2 regions of the Pseudomonas multiresinivorans genome follow, and region 2 is predicted to be linked to the other one. Evidence: riboswitches for the same ligand, from Rfam matches in the RefSeq annotation. Region 2 holds a riboswitch; the other holds the start of a gene.
The links. A riboswitch is a leader RNA that binds a small molecule or an ion and turns the genes downstream of it on or off. The one in region 2 is predicted to bind manganese.

Region 1: it holds a riboswitch for manganese, as region 2 does, so the genes downstream of both, G4G71_RS07190 (sodium:calcium antiporter) here and G4G71_RS08415 (TMEM165/GDT1 family protein) in region 2, are expected to answer to the same signal.

Annotation. Positions count from the first base shown of each region.
Region 1 is NZ_CP048833.1:1,572,262-1,582,640, forward strand. It holds gene G4G71_RS07185 (type 1 glutamine amidotransferase domain-containing protein) at 1-637, opposite strand, end outside; gene G4G71_RS07190 (sodium:calcium antiporter) at 724-1,737, opposite strand; yybP-ykoY riboswitch at 1,789-1,961, opposite strand; gene G4G71_RS07195 (carboxyl transferase domain-containing protein) at 1,999-5,283, opposite strand; gene G4G71_RS07200 (hypothetical protein) at 5,435-5,701, opposite strand; gene G4G71_RS07205 (sensor histidine kinase) at 5,793-7,139, opposite strand; gene G4G71_RS07210 (response regulator) at 7,187-7,864, opposite strand; gene G4G71_RS07215 (FAD-binding and (Fe-S)-binding domain-containing protein) at 8,088-10,379, opposite strand, start outside.
Region 2 is NZ_CP048833.1:1,831,804-1,842,182, reverse strand. It holds gene G4G71_RS08450 (thiolase family protein) at 1-284, shown strand, start outside; gene G4G71_RS08445 (LysE family translocator) at 428-1,057, opposite strand; gene G4G71_RS08440 (DUF1266 domain-containing protein) at 1,144-2,610, opposite strand; gene G4G71_RS08435 (2-hydroxyacid dehydrogenase) at 2,830-3,795, shown strand; gene G4G71_RS08430 (DUF1835 domain-containing protein) at 3,792-4,556, shown strand; gene G4G71_RS08425 (class I SAM-dependent methyltransferase) at 4,609-5,610, shown strand; gene G4G71_RS08420 (amino acid permease) at 5,731-7,188, shown strand; yybP-ykoY riboswitch at 7,233-7,439, shown strand; gene G4G71_RS08415 (TMEM165/GDT1 family protein) at 7,445-8,026, shown strand; gene G4G71_RS08410 (ketosteroid isomerase-related protein) at 8,127-8,570, shown strand; gene G4G71_RS08405 (NAD-dependent epimerase/dehydratase family protein) at 8,718-9,701, opposite strand; gene G4G71_RS08400 (M48 family metallopeptidase) at 9,780-10,379, opposite strand, start outside.

The DNA of each region.
Region 1 (10,379 bases), 260 kb from region 2:
AGGATGCGGGGTTCTGACCGGTGATCAGGCCGCGGTCGACTTCGACGTGGCTCTGCCAGTCCGGGCCCTTGCTGTAGCGGGCGCCGTTGGCCTTGAGCATGTCCTGGACGAGGAAGGGCACGACGTCGGTGAGGCCGACGGCTTCCTCTTCGCTGTTGGAAAAGCCCGTAACGTGGCGGCCTTGTACCAGCGGTTGGCCGTCCAGCCCGCGAGGATGGCGGAACACGGCCGGTGCGTGGCAGACGGCGGAAACGGTCTTGCCGCTGGAATGGAAGGCTTCGATCAGGGCCACTGAGGCGCGGTCCTCGGCCAGGTCCCAGAGGGGACCGTGGCCGCCGGGGTAGAAGACGGCATCGAAGTCGTCGGCCTTCACCTCGCTGAGCTTCACGGTGCTGGCCAGCGCGGCCTGGGCTGCGCTGTCCTGGCGGAAGCGCAGGGTGGCCGGGGTCTGTGCGTCTTCCTCGTCGCTCTTGGGATCCAGCGGTGGCTGGCCACCCTTGGGCGAGGCCAGCGTCAGGCTGGCGCCGGCATCCTTGAACACGTAGTAGGGCGCGGCGAACTCCTCGAGCCAGAACCCGGTTTTCTTGCCGGTGTTGCCGAGCTGGTCGTGGGAGGTCAGGACTACCAGGATTTTCATGCTCACTCCTTCGGCGTATCGCTAGTCGTGCGGCTGCCGCCGAAGCGGCAGCCCGGACTGTCAGTGTAGGCAATGAGCCGCGCGCGTCAGCGCGACAGGGTGACACCCAGATAGGCGGCATACAGCACGCCGTTGAGCAGCAGCACCCAGACCGGCAATCCACTGCTGCGCTGGGCGTTGAGCCGCAGCCAGAACGCGGCGCCCAGCGTGATCAGCACGCCGGTGAGGACCTCGATGCGGGGCTGCCAGGGCGTGAGCAGGATGCCGATGGCGGGCAGCAGGGTGCCCTGGAAGACCATGGCACCGCTGATGTTGCCGAAGGCCAGGGTGTCGCGGCCGCGGCGCACCCAGAGGATGCTGTTGATCTTCTCCGGCAGCTCCGTGGCGATGGGGATGATCAGCAGCGACAGCAGCAGCGCGGAGAGGCCCAGCAGGTGCGACAGGCCTTCCACTCCATGGATGAAGCCTTTCGCGCCCAGCACCAGCAGCGCCAGACCCAGCAACAGCTGGAGCAGGATGGTGGCGAGGTTGGTCGGCAGGCCGATGCGCGACAGGTACATGTGGTGGTCGGCTTCGGTGCCATGGCCGTCGTCCACCAGGCTCCGCGATGCACGCAGGGTCAGGGTGATGTAGGCGACGTAGGTGAGTACCAGCAGCACGCTGAGGGCGATGCGCACGGAGCGCAATTCCGCCGGCACGAACATGGCGATGGTGGCGAAGCTGAAGGCGACCAGGAAGAAGTTCAGGTCACGCTGCAGGCCGCTGCGTTCCGGGCGGATGCGTCCGAGCAGGCCGCGGGCGCGCCAGGCGAAGCAGGCCATCAGGCAGGTGGAGAGGGTAGAGAGCATCAGCGGTGCGCCGAGGATGGCGCCGACGCCCACTTCCTCGTTGAGCGTGATGTTGCTGGTGCCGGCGAACAGGGCCAGCAGCGGGATCAGGGTCTCCGGCAGCGCGGTGCCGACGGCGGCGAACAGCGAGCCGGTGACGCCCTCGGAAATCCCTAAGCGTTCGCCGAAGTGTTCCAGCGCATTGGTGAAGAGTTCGGCGGCGACCAGGATCACCAGCAGCATGCCGAGTAGTTCGAGGATGAAGGTCAGCATGTGCGCAGCTCCAGACAGGTGGAGCGAAGAATGGGGTGGTGCATCACGGTGAAGCTCCCGGCCGGTGTAGTACCCATGACCACGCATCTCCCCGGCCGTTGCGGAGATCACGTGGTCAAAGGTCTTGCCAGGCAAAGCTGCTGACGACGCCATGGCCTGCGGGCCAAGTGTGTTGACGTCGCCCCCGTTCGCGGAACGGTCGGCTACTCCCCAATGACGCCGCGCATTTTAGCGGATCGGCCGCGCAGCTCAACCCATGGCTTACCAGGTATCGATCAGTGGGCGTTTTTTCCCCTGGCGTTGCGCCGGACGTGGCGTAGAAGCCAGCCCGCGCAGCAGCCAGCGGCGGGTGTCGGCCGGGTCGATGACGTCGTCGATCTCCAGGTAGCTCGCCATGTTCAGCCCCTTGCCGTTGCGGTAGGCCGCGGCGACCAGTTTGTCGAACAGCGCCTGGCGCTGCTGTGCATCTTCCACGGCGGCCAGCTCCTTGGCGTAGCCGAGGCGGATCGCGCCTTCCAGGCCCATGGCACCGAATTCGCCGCTGGGCCAGGCCACGGTGAACAGCGCCGCGTGGAAGCTGCCGGCGGCCATGGCTTGCGCGCCGAGGCCGTAGCCCTTGCGCAGCACGACGGTGAAGAAGGGCACCGTAAGGCTGGCGGCGGTAACGAACATGCGCGAAACATGGCGCACGGTGCCGGTCTTCTCCGCTTCCGGGCCGACCATGAAGCCGGGGGTATCGCATAGGGAAATGATCGGCAGGTCGAAGGCGTCGCACAGCTGCATGAAGCGTGCGGCCTTGTCGCCGGCTTCGGCATCGATGGCGCCACCCAGGTGCATGGGGTTGTTGGCGATCAGGCCGAAGGGCTTGCCTTCGACGCGCACCAGTGCGGTGATCATGCCGGCGGCGAAGCCACGGCGCAGCTCCAGCACCGAGCCGCTGTCCGCCAGTTGTTCGATGACCTGGCGGATGTCGTAGGCGCGCAGACGATTTTCCGGCACCGCATGGCGCAGCAAACGCTGGTCGGCGCACTGCCAATCGGCGGTGTCGCCCTGGAAGTAGGCAAGATACTGGCGGGCGATGCGGGTGGCTTCGGCTTCGTCTTCCACCAGCACGTCGATCACGCCGTTGGCGCTCTGTACGTCGCTGGGGCCGACTTCCTCGGGGGCGAATCTGCCCAGGCCGCCGCCTTCGATCATGGCCGGGCCGGCCATGCCCAGGCTGGTATCGCGGGTGGCGATGATCACGTCGCAGCAACCGAGCAGCGCGGCGTTGCCGGCGAAGCAGCGACCGGAGACCACGCCCACCAGCGGCACCAGCCCGGAGAGCCGGGCGAGGCCGACGAAGCTCATGTTGTCCAGCCCGGCCACGCCGACGAAATCGGTGTCGCCCGGGCGCCCGCCGCCGCCTTCGGCGTAGAGCACCAGGGGGATGCGCCATTGCTCGGCAAGGTGCAGCATGCGGTCGGTCTTCTTGTGGTTCATCACGCCCTGGGTGCCGGCGAACACGGTGTAGTCGTAGGCCAGGACCAGGCAGCGGGCTTTCTCGTCGCCGAACTGCGCGGCGTTGATGCTGCCCAGGCCGCTGACCAGGCCGTCGGCCGGGCTGCTGGTGATCAGTTCCTCGACGCTGCGACGCCGCCGCTGTGCCGCGATGGCCAGTGCGCCGTACTCGATGAAGCTGCCGTCATCCAGCAGGTCGGCGAGGTTCTCGCGGGTCGTGCGCTTGCCGATCCGGTGGCGCTTGGCGACGGCGTCCGGGCGGCGCTCGTCGAGGCCGATGGCGTGGCGCTCGATGACTTCGGCGAGGTCGGCGCGGATGGCGTCCAGGTCAATGGCGGCCTCGCTCTGGTTGTCCTGCGCCTGGATGTCGGCCGGCTCGACAAACAGCAGCGCGTCGCCTTCGCCGAGGCTGTCGCCGGGCGTAGTGGCCAGGCTGTGGACGATGCCGCTGGCGCTGGCCTTCACCTCGAACTCCATCTTCATCGCTTCGACCACTGCGATGGTCTGGCCCTGGGCGACGGCGTCGCCAGGCGCCACGTTCAGGCTGACGAGAACACCTGCACTGGGCGTCGCCAGCGGAACGCAGCCGGTGGGGGCTTCGCTGGCGCGCTGGGCTTGCGGCGCAGCGCTGGCGTGGCTGAAGAAGCGGTGCGGGTGGGCGTGGTCCTGCGCACCGAGCAGCGCCGGCAGGTGTTCTTCGATGTAGCGCGTGGTGACCTGATTGTCTGCCACCGCCGGCTGGCGCAGCAGATTGAGCAGCAGCGGGATATTGCTCGCCACGCCCTCCAGGCGGAATTCGCAGAGCGCACGGTAGGCGCGCTGCACCAGCTGTGGATAACCGCTGTTGCCGTGGACGATCAGCTTGGCCAGCAGCGAGTCGTAGCCGGCGCTGTTGCGGTAGCCGGCATAACCGTAGCCGTCCACGCGCAGGCCGGGGCCGCTAGGCGGCTCGTAAGCGCTGAGGGTGCCGCAGGCCAGATGCGGCGTGCCATCGCTGGCGAGGCTTTCCAGGTTGATCCGCAGTTGCAGGGCGTGGCCGCGTGGCGCGGGTATTTCGGTCTGGGTCAGGTTCAGGTCAGCCAGGCTGGCGCCGGCGGCGATGCGCAGTTGCACCTGCACCAGGTCGATGCCGGTCACCGCCTCGGTGACGGTGTGCTCCACCTGAAGGCGCGGGTTGGCTTCCATGAAGACGAAGTCACCGCTGTCTTCGTCCAGCAGGAACTCGAAGGTGCCCAGGCCTCGGTAGTTCACCGCCTCGGCCAGGCGCACGGCGGCGGCGAGGATGGCGCCGCGCAGGCGTGGGTGGAGGTTGGGGCTGGGGGCGATTTCCAGCAGCTTCTGGTGGCGCCGTTGCAGGGTGCAGTCGCGTTCCCCGAGATGGCTGACGGAGCGGCCGTCGCCGATGACTTGCACCTCGATATGCCGGGCGCGCTGGATCAGCCGCTCGACGTAGAGGCGATCATCGCCGAACGCCGCGCGGGCCTCGGCCTGGCAGCGGGCGTAGGCTTCGGCGATGTCCTCGGCGCGGCTCACGGCGCGCATGCCGCGTCCACCGCCGCCGGCCAGTGCCTTGATCATCATTCCGGCGCCTGCGGGCAGCTCGCGGAAGAAGCGCTCGGCGTCCTCCTGCGAGGTGGCGCGATTGCTGCCGGCGGCCAGCGCAACACCATGGTCACGAGCCAGATCGCGGGCGCGGGCCTTGTCACCGAACACATCCAGTACTTCGGCGGCGGGGCCGACGAAGGTCAGGCCGGCGGCTTCGCAGCGGCGGGCGAATTCGGCGTTCTCGGAAAGGAAGCCGTAGCCCGGGTGCACGGCGTCGCAGCCGTGCGCCAGGGCGATATCAACGACCTGCTGCTGGTCGAGGTAGGCACTGGCGCCGCGCCCTTTCAAGGCCACAGCCTCATCGGCCTGGCGCGTGTGCAGTGAGGCGACGTCGTCTTCGGCGTAGATCGCCAGGCTGTGGATGCCCAGTTCTGCAGCGGCGCGGGCGATACGGATGGCGATCTCGCCACGGTTGGCGATGAGCAGGCGGGACACAGGCATGGCGATTCCGGTTGTGATTCTTGTGATCGGGAATCGCTACATCTTAGGCGTGTGAGGGGGCCGCGGAATCAACTGCGGGGCTGCGAATGCCAGAGGCTTCGCGGGCCTTATGAGCGGCGACCGACTGGATAGCCGGCCGCCGCGCCGGGCATCACCCGTTGGCTCCCCCATCGCCGCTGTTTTTCTTCAGCAGCTGCAGCGCTTTTTCGGTGTGCGCGATGCACTCCTTGGTGTTGCCGGCGGCTTGCGCCTTGGCAGCCTGTTCCTGCAGGCGCATGGCCTGTTCCTGGGCCTGGGTGTTGTTGGTGGTGGTTTTCACCGCGTCATCGAGCTTCTGGATATTGTCGCTGCACAGATCGGCGGCAAAGGCCGGCGATGCCAGCAGGGCGGCGGTAATGAGCAGGGCGGCACGTTTCATGGCAGTACTCCTGTCAAATGTGACCGGTGGTAGCGGACCGTCCGAGCGGACCGTACAGGGTGGACTGCGGTTTTTTTCGCTGCGTTCAGGTTTATTGGCCGACGTTGGTCGGGAGTTCGACGCAGACGCCCAAGCCCGCACCTTCCAGGCCTTCGTGCAGGGAAATACGCCCGTGGTGGATTTCCACGATGCGCTTGACGATGGGCAGCCCCAGCCCGCTGCCGTGGCTGCTGGCAACGTTCGGGCTGCGGTAGAAGCGGGTGAAGATCGCCGCCTGTTCGGCGGGTGCCACGCCGGGGCCGTTGTCGCGCACCCACAATGTCACCTGGCGATCGTCGGTCTCCAGAGTGACGGCAACGCGGCCGCCTTCAGGGGTGTAGCGCAGGGCGTTGCCGACGAGGTTGGTGAGCATCAGCCCCAGCCATGCGGCGACGCCTTTCAGGGTCGCACTCTGGCTATCGAGGGTCAGTTCGATCTGCTTGTCGATAGCCTGCGGCGCGAGATCAGCGATGGTGTCTTCGGCCAGCAGGCGCAGGTCAACCGGGGCGAATATCTCGTGGAGCTCTTCGGCGTCGAGCCTTGCCAGCAGGAGTATCTGTTCCATCAGCGCACTGATCCGCTCGACACTGCGGCTGACCTGCTGGAGACCATGGGCGTGGGCGGCCGGGTCGGAGGAGCGCAGCGCCACCTGGGCGTGGGTTCGCAAGCTGGCCAATGGCGTGCGGATTTCGTGGGCGGCATCGCTGGTCAGCCGGCGTTCGGCCTCCATCGCCGAGTTCAGGCGCTCCAGCAGCAGGTTCAGTTCGTTGACCAGGCTGTGCACTTCCACCGGCGCCCGGCTCAGCGCCAGCGGGTGCAGGCTGTGGGCGCTGCGTTGGTGCACCTGCTCGATCAGGCTGCGCAGTGGCGCAAGGCCCTGGCGCACGCCGAACCACACCAGGACAGCAAACAGCGGCAGAGCCAGCAGCAGCGGGAAGAGGGCACTGAAGAGCAGCAGGTGCAGGGTCTTGTGGCGGTAATGCAGGTCTTCGAAGACCCAGATGCGAACTTCATCGGTACCTGAGGTGGCCATCTGCAGCACGCGCCAGTTAACCCCGCCGCTGAGCAGGTCAGAGAACCCCGGAGGCTGGGCCTCGATGCCCTTGGGCGGTTTGTGGATGGCCAGCAGCGGTTGGCCGCGGTACCAGATGGCATAACCGAGCGTGGCTTCGCGGCGTATCAGCGGCAGCCCTTCGATGGCTTTGCGGCTGCGCGCGAGGATTTCCATGGCGTCGCTGGATTGCGGGTCGATGGCGTCGGCGATGTCTACCAGGCTCAGGGCGGCCTGGCCGAAGTCGATCATGTCCTGGTCGTAGAGACGGTTCACCTGCTCGCGCGTCAGGTGGTAGGTGAACAGGCCGGCCACCAGCCAGAGCAGCGAGACGCCACCGATCAGCATCAGTAGCAGGCGGCGGCTGATGGAGCCGGCGCGGCGCACGGTGCCGCTCAAGATTGCGTCGCGCTGTCGGGGCGGTCGATGCCGTAGCCGATACCGCGCACGGTGCGGATCAGGCTGTTGCCCAGCTTGCGCCGCAGGTGATGGATGTGGACTTCGATGGCGTTGCTTTCCAGATCGCCGTCCCAGCCGTAGAGCGCTTCCACCAGTCGCGCACGGGACAGCACCTTGCCGCGTTGCTCCAACAGGAGGCGTAGCAGTGCATATTCGCGCGGAGCCAGGTCCACCGGTGCACCCGCCAGGCTGACCTGGTGGGTGGCCGGGTCCAGTGAGAGCTCACCATGTTTCAGCAGCGGCGCGGCGCGCCCGGTATGGCGGCGGGTGAGGGCGCGGACGCGGGCGAGCAGCTCGTCGAGGTCGAAGGGTTTGGTCAGATAGTCGTCGGCGCCGGCGTCCAGGCCTGCGACGCGATCGGCCACCTTGTCGCGGGCGGTGAGGATCAGGACCGGCGTCAGATCGCCGCGCCGGCGCAGGCTGCGCAGCACCTCCAGGCCGTCCTTGCGCGGCAGGCCGAGGTCGAGCACCAGCAGGTCGAACTCGTCGGTTTCCAGGGCCTGTTCGGCGGCGACACCGTCGTTCACCCAGTCCACAGTGTCGCCTTCCAGCCCCAGCCCCGCGCGAATGCCATCGCCCAGCAACTGGTCGTCTTCCGCTAACAGGATTCTCATCTTCGCTCCCTTATCGCGCAGCGCCGCGGCGGCCATCCCGAGCAGGATAGCCGCCGCGGCGGGTTTGCGGCAGAGGGTGGCAGCGCTCGCTTAACGTGAAGTTAAGGGGCGAACCAGCAGGAGCGTGCTTGCACGCGAAAATCCGTCGGCCGTGTCGGCGTCAGGCGGTTCGCGAGCAAGCTCGCTCCTACGAAAAGCATGTGGCTCCTGATGTGGATAGAACCTACGTTCTTGCGCGGGTCACGCGGTCGACCAGGTAAACCACGCCGCGATAGTCGATGCCGCCATGGGCGGACAGGCCGATCTCGCAGGTGCGGCTGGTGGAGACGCCTTCCTCGCAGTACTGCACCGCGTCCTTGAGCGTGCGCAGCGAGTGGGCGTTGAGCTCGGGCGTAGTGAAGCCCTTGTCACCGGCGAAGCCACAGCAGTGGATGCCCTCGGGAATCACCACTTCGCGGGTGCAGCGTTTCACCAGATCGATCAGCGCCTGGCTTTCGCCCAGGTGCTGGGTGCTGCAGGTGACATGCACGGCCACCGGCTTGTCCTGCGGCTGGAAGTCCAGGCGCCCGACCAGGTGGGTGCGGATGAACTTCACCGGGTCGTAGATCTTCAGTCGGTCATCGGCCAGCTCCTGCACCAGGCGCAGGGTGCAGGGGCTGGTGTCGCAGTAGATCGGGTCGAGGCCGCCACGGCTGGCGCGCAGCAGTTCGGCGAGCAGTTCGTCGCGCTTGGCGTCGGCTTGGCTCTTGTAGCCCTTGGAGGCGAAAGGCTGGCCGCAGCAGAGGTTGTCGGCGTTGTCCGGGAAGACCACCTGATAGCCGGCTTTCTCCAGCAACTGACGGGTCTTGTCGATCAGCGGCATCTGCTCCTCGTCCGCCGCCGCCGGACCCATGGCACGGGACACGCAGGCGGTCAGGTAGACCACGCGTGGGCGGCTGTCATCGACTGTGCGCGGCGACGGTGCGAGGCGCACCGGCTGCGGCATTGCTGGCGTCCACTGCGGTACACGGCCCTTGCTGGCGTGGCTGATGGAGGCACTGAGGCGGGCCAGGCGAGGCGCACCGAGCAGCATGCGCGCACCGTTGGTCGCATGCAGCATGAACTTCGCGCCCTTCATGGCGGTTGAGAAGTTGCGCGCCAGCCAGGTGGCGGTGCCGGCGTGATGCGCTTCTTCGCCACGCAACTTCTTGATCAGCTCGCCGGTGTTGATGTTCACCGGGCAGCGCTGGGCGCACAGGCCGGTGGCGGCGCAGGTGTCGATGCCCTGGTACTGGTAGTCGCGCTCCAGTTCGGTGGTGTCGATGCCGGCGCGGCGCTTGGCCTGGATGTCGCGCCACATGACAATGCGCTGGCGCGGGCTCAGGGTCAGCCCCTTGGACGGGCAGACCGGCTCGCAGAAGCCGCATTCGATGCACTTGTCGACGATCTCGTCGGCGGCGGGCAGGGGCTTGAGGTTCTTCAGGTGCAGCTGCGGGTCGTCGGTCAGCACCACGCCGGGGTTGAGGATGCCGGTCGGGTCGAGCAGGCGCTTCAACTGCCACATCAGCTGGTAGGCGTCGTGGCCCCATTCCAACTCGACGAAGGGCGCCATGTTGCGCCCGGTGCCGTGTTCGGCCTTGAGCGAGCCGCCGTACTCCACGGCGACCAGGTGCGCGACGTCGTCCATGAAGGCCGAGTAGCGCGCGATCTGTTCCGGCGATTCGAAACCCTGGGTGAAGACGAAGTGCAGGTTCCCTTCCAGCGCGTGGCCGAACAGGATGGCTTCGTCGTAGCCGTGCTTGTCGAACAGCGCGATCAGGCGGTTCACGCCCTCGGCGAGCTGTTCGACGGGGAAGGTGACGTCCTCGATGATCACCGTGGTGCCAGTCTCACGTACTGCGCCGACGGCCGGGAAGGTGTCCTTGCGAATGCGCCAGAGCTGGTTGTAGACCACCGGGTCTTCGCTGAAATCGACCTGTTTTTCTACCGGGTAATCGGTGAGGGAGGCGCTGATCTGCGTGAGTTGTTCGTGCAGCAGCGATTGGGTCGCCGCGCGGGATTCGATGAGCAGTGCGCAGGCGCCTTCAGACAAGCTCTTCACCCACGCCGGCATGCCCAGCATGTTCTCCACCGAGCGCAGGCTGCGGCGGTCTAGCAGTTCCACGGCGGAGACCGGCTGCTGCTTGAGCACGGTCACGGCCTTGCAGCAGGCCTCCACGTCGGGGAAGACGATCAGCGCGCTGGCCTTGTGTGGGTGGTCCGGCACGGTGTCGTAGGTCACCGCACTGATGAAGCCCAGTGTGCCTTCGGAGCCGACCATCAGGTGGGTGAGGATATCCAGCGGCTCGTCGTAATCCACCAGCGCATTCAGGGACAGCCCGGTGGTGTTCTTCAGCCGGTACTTGTGGCGGATCTTCGCGGCCAGCTCGGTGTTGGCGCGGGTCTGCCGGCCCAGTTCGGCGAGTTGCTCGAGCAGCGCGCCGTGGCTTTCGCGGAAGGCGGCGATGCTTCCGGGCAACTCGCTGTCCAGCAGGGT
Region 2 (10,379 bases):
TGTTCAAGAAGGCGGGCTGGAGCAAGGACGACGTCGACCTGTTCGAAATCAACGAAGCCTTCGCCATGGTCACCATGCTCGCCATGCGCGAACACGGCCTGGACCACGCCAAGGTCAACGTCTATGGCGGCGCCTGCGCCCAGGGCCACCCGGTCGGCTCCACCGGCTCGCGAATCATCGTCACCCTGATCAACGCCCTGCAGAAGAAGGGCGGAAAGCGTGGCGTCGCCTCGCTCTGCATCGGCGGCGGCGAAGCCACCGCGGTGGCGATCGAGCTGGTCTGATACTTCGTCGGGCATGAAAAAGGGGCGCCTCGGCGCCCCTTTTTCATTCGGAACAAAGCATTCCTGTAGGAGCGAGCTTGCTCGCGAACCGCTTCGACGTGGACTTGGTTCGCGAGCAAGCTCGCTCCTACGAAAAGCCGCGTTCAGCGCAGCTCGGTGAACGCCAGCTTGATCCCCAGCCCCACCAGCACCACGCCCATCATCCGGTCGAACCAATGGCCCATGCGCGCGAAGCCGGCGCGCACACGCTGCTGGCTGAACAACAGCGCAACCAGACAGAACCAGGTGGCAGTCGCAAAGGCCAGGTACACGCCGTATCCAGCCTGGACCAGCAACGGCGTGTGCGGGTTGATCACCACCGTGAACAGCGACAGGAAGAACAGCGTGGCCTTGGGATTCAGGCCGTTGGTGACGAAGCCGGCAACATAGGCACCTCGTGCCGTCCGTGCGACCGGCGCAGCAATGGCTTCAGTCGCCGCCGGGTCGGCCGGGCGTGCCCGCAGCGCCTTGATGCCGATGTACAGCAGGTACGCCGCCGCCAGCCATTTCAGTGCATTGAACAGCACGATCGACTGCGAGACGATCAGGCCGATGCCCAGCAACGAGTAGGTCACGTGCAGGAAGATCGCGCTGCCCACGCCCAGGGCCGCCCAGGTGCCGGCGCGGCGGCCGTGGGTCACGCTCTCGCGCACCACCACGGCGAAATCCGGGCCGGGGCTGGCCACCGCCAGCAGGTGAATGAACGCCACCGTGAGAAATTCCGCCCAGTACATCGCGCCTCCGAACAACCGCCGAGAAAACCTCATCTTCTATACGAATCGACCGGCAACCGACAAGCCGCTGGCAGGCGGCCCGGAAGCTAGTGCGCGCCAGCGTGGCCAAGACCGTGCAGCAGCGGCAGCTGACGCAGCGGGCAGGCCTGCCAGGGCGAAAGGTAGTCGGCGAAGGGGCTTATCCCGTCGAGCAACTCCATACCACTGCGGATAAGGCGCTTGCCGGCCTCCCAATCCTCGTTGGCCAGGGCATGGCCGAGCACCATCGAGATCAGGTATTGCTCCCAGCAATCGAACGCCGCACGGGCCTGACGAGCCATGTGGCGCAGGGCATTCCAGAGCGTCTCTTCATCCAGCAACCCGGCGCTGAAAGCCAGCCGCGCACCGAAGGCTGCACGCTCCAGATCGTAGGCCAGCAGGGTCTGACACTCCTCGATCATCTCCGGATCGTGCCCGGCCTTGAGCAATGCCCGCCGCGCCTGCTCGAAGCGCGTCCCACAGGCCACTCCACCAGATTGCCGCTTACCGCCCACGGTGCCGAGTTGCCCAAGCAAGGGGTCCAGCTTCAGTCGACTGCCATGGCCCATCAGCCACTCCATACGCTGGAGAACCCCATTCTGGTCGGTGGCGCTCCAACGTTCGGCGAGCCAGGCCCGGTTCAGTTCCCGTTCATGGTCCGCAATTGCCAGGGCATCGGCACGCGCGCCGCCGCTGGTGGCAATCATCGCCCCGAAGGCCAGCAGTGCCCGCTGCGCAGGAAGGCCGAGCCTTTTGACCGAGTGTTCCGAGTGCAGGACCACCTCGGCCACCTGTATGCCCGCCAGCGGATGCGCCTGCCACAGGCCAGCCAGCGCAGTGCCTTCGCGCTTGCCCCCCATGAGTTCCTTGAACGCACGGATCGCCAGCGAAGTTTGTTGCCCGTCGCGCAGCAGGGTTGCCCGTCCCAGCACGAAGGAGGCGGCGTAGGCCTGCCAGTCGGCGAAGGTTCGGATCGCCGCGTCGGCCACCCAGGCCAGGGTCAACCAGGCTTCGGCTTCGGTGAGGTATCCACAGGCGCGGCAGCGACGTGCCAGCCAGGCGATGCATTCGTAGTCATGGGCGGCCATCGACAAATGGCACGGCAACGCCAGGCCGGCCTTGACCCAGGCCTGCTTCGCCCGCTGCCAGCGCAGCCGCTGCTCACCGTCGAAGGCACTGGATTCGTTGCGCTGCAGGCGCTGAAAGTCACCGTCCAGTAGCTGGCCGTGGGCTTCGAGCAACATGTCCTGCAAGGTGCTGCGAGCCGAACCGGCATCGCCGATGCCCCAGCATTCGCCCAGCTCCCTGGCCAGACCGGCGGCGACCTCAGGGCGCTCGCGAACCAGCGAGTGACCAACCGCCCCATTACAGGCAGCCATCAGTGCGCCGAAGCACAGCAGGGCCTCAGGACCGGCCGAGGGGCTCGGGCGGCGTCGCCGCGCCCGTGGCCCGGGAGAATGCGCACCACCGCGCAGCCCGACGCGTGCGCCGAGCGCCCGAATAGCTGTGAGGCTGGAAAGAATCCATCCCATCATCGCGGCTCACCTCAAGATTTCGATGAGTGCAATCTACGAAGCCATTGGCGCTCGGCGGATGAGGGAAAACTGAAACGCCTGTCAGACTTTTCAATCAAACATCTACCATCAGTGCAAGGCAGCCCAGCCGTGCGCTCGCGGGAAGCCAGGGTTGTCCGCGGCGGCGGTTGTGCCGAGAATCCCCTTCATCCCGCCCTTCCGATCAAGGTGTCATCGCTCATGAATCCTGCTCGCGCCGTCTTCCTCGACCATGCCTCCCTAGACCTCGGTGACCTCGACCTCGCGCCGCTGCGCGCGCCCTTCGGCGAACTGGTCCTGCACGGGCGCAGCGACACGCAGCAGGTGGCCGAGCGGCTGCAGGGCGCGCAGGTGGCGATCAGCAACAAGGTGCGCATCGGCGCCGAAGTGTTCGCGCAATGCCCTGATCTCAAGCTGATCCTGGTGGCCGCCACCGGCACCAACAACGTCGACCTCGAAGCCGCACGCCAGCACGGCGTGACCGTGAGCAATTGCCAGGGCTACGGTACCCCGTCGGTGGCCCAGCACACCCTGATGCTGTTGCTCGCCCTGGCCACCCGGCTGCCGGATTACCAGGCGGCGATCCGCGAAGGCCGCTGGCAGAAGTCGCCACAGTTCTGCCTGCTGGACTTCCCCATCGTCGAACTGGAGGGCAAGACCCTCGGCCTGCTCGGCCACGGCGAACTGGGTGGCGCGGTGGCGAAGCTCGCCGAAGCCTTTGGCATGCGCGTGCTGCTCGGCGCCCTGCCCGGCCGCCCGCCGCGCGCCGATCGCCTGGCGCTGGAGGAGTTGCTGCCGCAAGTAGATGCCCTGACGCTGCACTGCCCGCTGACCGAAGCCACGCGCAACCTGATCGGCCAGCGCGAACTGGACCTGATGAAACCCAGCGCCTTCCTGATCAACACCGCCCGCGGCGGGCTGGTCGACGAGCAGGCGCTGGCCGACACCCTGCGTCGCGGCCACCTGGGCGGCGCCGCATTCGACGTACTCAGCGTGGAACCGCCGAAGGACGGCAACCCGCTGCTGGCCGGCGATATCCCGCGCTTCATCCTCACCCCACACAGCGCCTGGGGCAGCCGCGAGGCCCGGCAGCGCATCGTCGGCCAGTTGAGCGAGAACGCCGCCAGTTTCTTCGCCGGCGAACCGCGCCGGGTGGTGGCGCCATGAGCCTGCACCTGGTTTGCGGCGACGGTGCCGCCGATGCCCTGCGCCGCGCGGTCGAAGCAGGCGTGCTGACCGAGAAGAAAATCCGCGTGATGCCGGACGACCTGGCCGTCGGCCCGCTGAGTGACGTCGACACCCCACCCTGCCAGCAACGCGCTGCGTTCTGGCACGAGCTGGGCGGCGAGGCCCTGCAGGACAGGGAAATCGCCATCGAACTGGCCACCGAAGTGAACTGGCTGCGCAGCCCCGACGTACCCGCCGTCACCCTCTGGCACGGCGACAGCGCCAGCGAGCAACTGCTGCTGCGGCGAGTCTGCGCGCTGCTACCCGCGCACGTCTCCCTGCGCAGCGTTGGCGCCGGCAGCGGCCAGTGCCGCAGCGAGGACCGCCACGCCATCGCCATGCTCAAACCCGAGGAACTGGCCAACGCCCTGGCCGGCAGTCATGAACTGGAAGCCACCAAGCGCCAGCGCCTGGGCGCGGACTGGCAGCGTGCGCTGCTCGAGAACGCCGAGTTGCGCCTGTGGCTCGATGGCCAGTTGAGCGGCACCGGTTACGCACACATCGACCGCATCCTGCTGGATAGCGCCAGCGAATCCTGGCGCCCGGTGCAATCGCTGATCGGGCCGACCATGGCTTACGTCGACGGCCTGTTCGTCAGCGACCTGTTGGCCGCCTGGCGCCTGCGCGCACAAGTCGCGGCCGGCGCCCTGGAACTGCGTGGCGAGGACTTCTGGAAGAACGCCGAGGTGCGGCTCGCCTAGGCTCGGCCGCGGCAGCCCTGCTAAACTCGCGCCCTTTTTTCGAGGAGGCCGCATGTCCAACGCCCCCACCAGTGAAGTGCTGCTGCGCCAGATCGAGCGCTTCCAGGGCCGCGTCCTGCTCGCCGGCCTGCCCGCCGACGCCCTGCTCGGCGACCTGCCCCAGGCGCAAGGCTGGAGTTGGCACGCCGGCGAGGCCCGGCAGCTCGAAGCCCGCTACGCCGGCCGCTGCCACTTCGGCGCCACTCCGCCCGAGGGTCAGTTCGACGCCGCTGTGCTGTTCCTGCCCAAGTCCCGAGAACTGACCGATTACCTGCTGGCCGCGCTGGCCAGTTGCGTGCCGGACGGCGAGCTGTACCTGGTCGGCGAGAAGCGCGCCGGTGTCGAACGCGCCAGCAAGCAGCTCGGTGAATTCGGCCGCGCCAGCAAGCTCGACAGCGCTCGCCACTGCCAGCTTTGGCACACGCACATCGACGGCGCCCCAACAGCGCCCGACCTGCATGCCCTCGCACAACGCTATGAACTGCCCCTGGCCGACGGCCCGCTGCAAGTCATCACCCTGCCGGGCGTGTTCAGCCATGGCCGCCTGGATCGCGGCAGCGCGCTGCTGCTGGAGCACCTGGACAAGCTGCCGGTCGGTCACCTGCTGGACTTCGGCTGTGGCGCCGGCGTGCTCGGCGCGACGCTCAAGCGACGATATCCACAAAGCCGGCTGACCCTGCTGGACGTCGACGCCTTTGCCGTCGAAAGCAGCCGCCTGACCCTGGCCGCCAACGGGCTGGAAGGCGAAGTGATCGCCGGCGACGGCATCGACGCCGCACCGAGCGAGCTGGCCGCCATCGTCAGCAACCCGCCCTTCCACCAGGGCGTGCACACCAGCTACGCCGCCACCGAACACCTGTTGCGCCAGTCCGCCCGCCACCTGGCGCCCGGCGGCGAGCTGCGCCTGGTGGCCAACAGCTTCCTGAAATACCCGCCGCTGATCGAACAGCACCTGGGCCATTGCCGCACCCTGGCCGAGGCCGACGGCTTCCGACTCTACAGCGCCCGGCGCTGATCCCAGGCTCGCACTACACTCCACCGAGCCTGCCCGGATCGGCGCATCGCCGCTCGCCCTGAACTATCGAGGACACCCGTGAATCGCAGAATCAAAGATGACGTCGAACTGACATTCGCCATGGGGCCGAAGGAGAAGCCGCATCACCTCAAGCGCTCCCTCAAGCCACGCCACCTGAACATGATCGCCATCGGCGGCTCCATCGGCACCGGGTTGTTCGTCGCCTCCGGCAGCACCATCGCCACCGCCGGCCCCGGCGGAGCGTTGCTGGCCTACGCACTGATCGGGCTGATGGTGTTCTTCCTCATGACCAGCCTGGGCGAACTGGCGGCCTACATTCCCGATTCCGGCTCGTTCTGCACTTATGGCAGTCGGTTCATCGACGATGGCTTCGGTTTCGCCATGGGCTGGAACTATTGGTACAACTGGGCGGTGACCATCGCTGCGGAGCTGGTGGCGGCGCAACTGGTGATGAAGTTCTGGTTCCCGGAAGTCTCCGGCATGTACTGGAGTGCCGGCTTCCTCGGCATCATGTTCATGCTCAACTTCTTCTCGGTGAAAGGCTTTGGCGAGAGCGAGTTCTGGTTCGCGCTGATCAAGGTCGTCGCCGTGGTGATCTTCATCGGCATCGGCCTGGCCAGCATCATCGGCATCATGCACGGCATCGACAGCCCCGGTTTCAGCAACTTCACCACCGGCGATGCGCCTTTCGTCGGCGGCCTACAGGCGATGATCGGGGTGGCGATGATCGCCGGCTTCTCGTTCCAGGGCACCGAGCTGATCGGCGTGGCCGCGGGCGAGTCTGAGAACCCGCAGAAGTCCATTCCCATCGCCATCCGTCAGGTGTTCTGGCGAATCCTGATGTTCTACATCCTGTCGATCTTCGTCATCGGCATGCTGATTCCCTACACCGATCCGAACCTGCTCAAGACTGACAGCAGCGACATCAGCACCTCGCCCTTCACCCTGCTGTTCGAGCGCGCGGGCCTCGCCGCCGCGGCCGGCGTGATGAACGCGGTGATCCTCTCGGCAATCCTCTCCGCGGGCAACTCGGGCATGTACGCTTCCACCCGGATGCTCTACACCATGGCCACCCAGGGCAAGGCGCCGCGCCTGTTCACCCAGGTGTCCGAGAGCGGTGTGCCGCGCTACGCGCTGTACGCCACCACGCTGATCGGCGCGCTGTGCTTCCTCACCAGTTTCATCGGCGACAAGACCGTCTACACCTGGCTGCTGAACGCCTCGGGCATGTGCGGCTTCATCGTCTGGCTGGGCATCGCCGTGTCGCACTACCGCTTCCGCAAGGGCTTCGTGCTGCAGGGCGGCAACCTCGACGACCTGCCCTACCGCGCCAAGTGGTTCCCCTTCGGCCCGCTGTTCGCCTTCGTCCTCTGCCTGGTCATCACCCTGGGGCAGAACTACCAGGCCTTTGTCGGCGACCACGTGGACTGGGCCGGCCTGGTCGCTACCTACATCACCATCCCGCTGTTCCTCGCCATCTGGCTGGGCTACCGCTTCAAGAACAAGACCCGCTTCATCCGCTACGAAGACATGGACATTCGCCCCACCCGCGAATGATCCGACGCGCAGGCTTGCCCAAGTCCGAGGACTTGGGCAGAATGCGCCCCGTCCTAGGGGAGTAGTCTCCCGCGAGCGCCCTGCTCGCCCGGTACGCGTCAACACACTTGGTCCGCAGACCATGGCGCGTACGATCCAGGCCTGCAGCGTTCAGGCCCGGGTTTGACAAGACCTATGACACGAGCAACCTGACCCGGGGCGGGCAGGTGGCGCGTGTCATGGTGATTAGTCGACCCGCCCCCTTTAGGAACGCCTGATGGAATCCCTCTTCGTCCCCACCCTGATCGTTGCCCTCGCGGAAATCGGCGACAAGACGCAACTGCTCGCGCTCGTCCTCGCCGCGCGTTTCCGCAAGCCCTGGCCGATCATCGCCGGGATCATCGCCGCCACCCTGGCCAACCACTTCGCCGCCGGCGCCGTCGGCAGCTGGGTCGCCAGCTTCTTCTCCGAAGCCACGCTGAGCTGGGTACTGGCCGTGTCCTTCCTGGCCGTCGCCGGCTGGACTCTGATCCCGGACAAGCTGGATGACGACGAAGAAGGTTCGCTGAAGAAATTCGGCCCCTTCCTCACCACCCTGATCGCCTTCTTCCTCGCCGAGATGGGCGACAAGACCCAGGTCGCCACGGTGATGCTGGCCGCGCAGTACCCGCACTTCTGGCTGGTAGTGATCGGTACCACCCTGGGCATGCTGATCGCCAACGTACCGGTGGTCCTGGCCGGCAACTTCGCCGCCGAGCGCCTGCCGCTGAACCTGATCCGCCGCCTGGCTGCCGCAGCCTTCGCCGTCCTCGGCCTGGCCGCCGTGTACCACGCGCTGAAACTGGGCGGCGTGTTCTGACCGACAGCTTTTCGAAGGGAGGCTGGCGCGCCGGCCAATGCCTGTGTATCGCCTGCGATACACAGTGGCGTTTCCGCCTCCTACGACAAAGGATGTCGCCATGCCGGAAAAAGACCTGAAGAAAGTCGCCCGCCATCACATCGACCTGGCCTGGAACAAGGGGCACCTGGCGCTGGTGGAACAACTGCACAGCCCGGACTTCATCTACAAGAGCGCCTTCACTGCCCAGCCGCTGGACAACGCCGGTTACCGGGCCCTGGTGGAGGAAATCCGTGGCGGCATGGATGACCTGGAAGTGGCCGTCGAGGAGTGCATCCGCGAGGGCAACAAGGTCTTCACCTGGAGCACGTTGATGGGCTGCATCGTCAGGCCTGTGCTGGGTTACCCGGCCAGCGACCGCATCGTCAGCATCTCGGCCATGGGCTTCTGGGTGTTCAACAGCCAGGACCAGGTGCAGGAGTTGTGCACGCTGTTCGACATGGAAAGCTTCCGCGCACAGATGGGGCTGCCCAATCGACCGTTCGCGGAGAAGGCGCTGCCCTGACAAAGAAAAAGCCCGGCATCCGCCGGGCTTTTCTTTATTCGTTCCCGGTGCTGCTCTTGTAGGAGCGAGCTTGCTCGCGAACAGGAGTCACTCGGTGTTATGCGGTTCGCGAGCAAGCTCGCTCCTACAGTGACCCTAGCCTCGAGCTCAGAGGTAATCGTTGGCGTGGAACCAGGAAATGGCCCGCTCCAGCGTATCCTGCAACGGCACATGCGACTCGAAGCCCAGCTCCTCCCGCGCCTTGCGGCCGTCGAGGAACTGCCCGCCGGCCATCACCTCGATGGCGGTGTCGTCAAGCAACGGCATCTTGCCGGTCAGGCGATAGCGCCAGCGCCCCAGGGTCGCCAGCGCGCGGGCGCGGTGCAGCGGCATCGGCGTTGGCGCCGGCTTGCCCAGCAACCTGGCGATGGTCGCGGTCAGCTCGGCCATCTCGATGTTGTGCCCGGTGAGCAGGTAACGCTCCCCTACCCGGCCACGCTCCAGAGCCTTGAGCAGACCGCGCCCGGCCTCGGAGGCATCGATGACATTTCGCCGCCCCGGCACGTAATGCAGCATCTCATCGCGGCCGATGGCGGTGATCAGGCGCCCGGTGGTCGGGCCGATGTCCAGCTCGCCCAGCACCATGCCGGGAATCCCGATCACCACCGGCAGCCCGCCGCGAGCCTGTTCTCGGGCCTGTTCGTCCAGCGCCCACTTGCACATCACGTAGGCACTCTTGCCGGTGGGCAGCCCTTCGTAGAACAGCCCTTCGTGCCCCGGCAACCCTTGCGGATGCGAAGGCATGGCGAACGCCGAGCCGACGTAGAGGATGCGCGGCACCTTGGCCTGCAGGCAGGCCGCATAGAAATGGTTGGTCAGGTCCAGTGCGCTGGCGACTTCCTCCTGCCAGCGGCGCGGCCGCACCGGGTAGTAGCCGGCGCTGAAAATCACCGCATCGAGGCCGCTCAGCGCGCGGGCCATGCCCTGGTGATCGAAGAGTTCGGCTACCCGGCACTCAGGCTCCAGGTAGGCCAGGCGCTGGATCTGCGACGAGGGTCGGTGGATCAGCACCAGCTGGTGGCCGGCCGCCTTGATCGCGCGGGCGGCGTGGTGGCCCAGGAGCCCGGTGGCTCCGAGTACAGCGATTTTCACGGGTGCTCCCTGTTCACTGGATAAAGCGGCGCAACCTTACGCCGCTCCTGGCCGTTCGAGAGAATCACGAACCACTGCTTAATGGGTCTTGGCCTGCTCGTAGAGCGGCATGACCTTCGGGATGGCGGCCTGCAGGTTGGCCATCCGCGTGCTATCCGCCGGGTGGGTGCTGAGGATTTCCGGCGGTGCGTCGCCCCCGGCTTGCCCCATCTTCTGCCACAAGGTGATAGCGGCGTTGGGGTTATAACCGGCCCGCGCTGCCAATTCCAGGCCAATCAGGTCGGCCTCGTTCTCATTCTGCCGACTGTTGGGCAGCGTCATGCTGTATTCGACGACCTGGTGGGCGAGGTCCACGCTGGTCTGGCCCAGGCCCAGCAACTGGCCGCCCAGGCCGAGGCCGACCTGTTCGGCATAGGCGCGGGACATGGCCTCGCGGCCGTGCTCGCGCAGGGCGTGGGCGATTTCGTGGCCCATCACCGCGGCGAGTTCGTCGTCGGTCAGCTTCAGCTTATCGATCAGCCCGGTGTAGACGATGATCTTGCCGCCGGGACCGCAGTTGGCATTGAGCTCGTCGCTCTGGATCACGTTGACTTCCCACTTCCACGACGGCGCATCCTGGCGGAATGCGCCGGTCTGCGGGATCAGCCGGTCGGCGATGGCCTTCACGCGCTTGGCGTC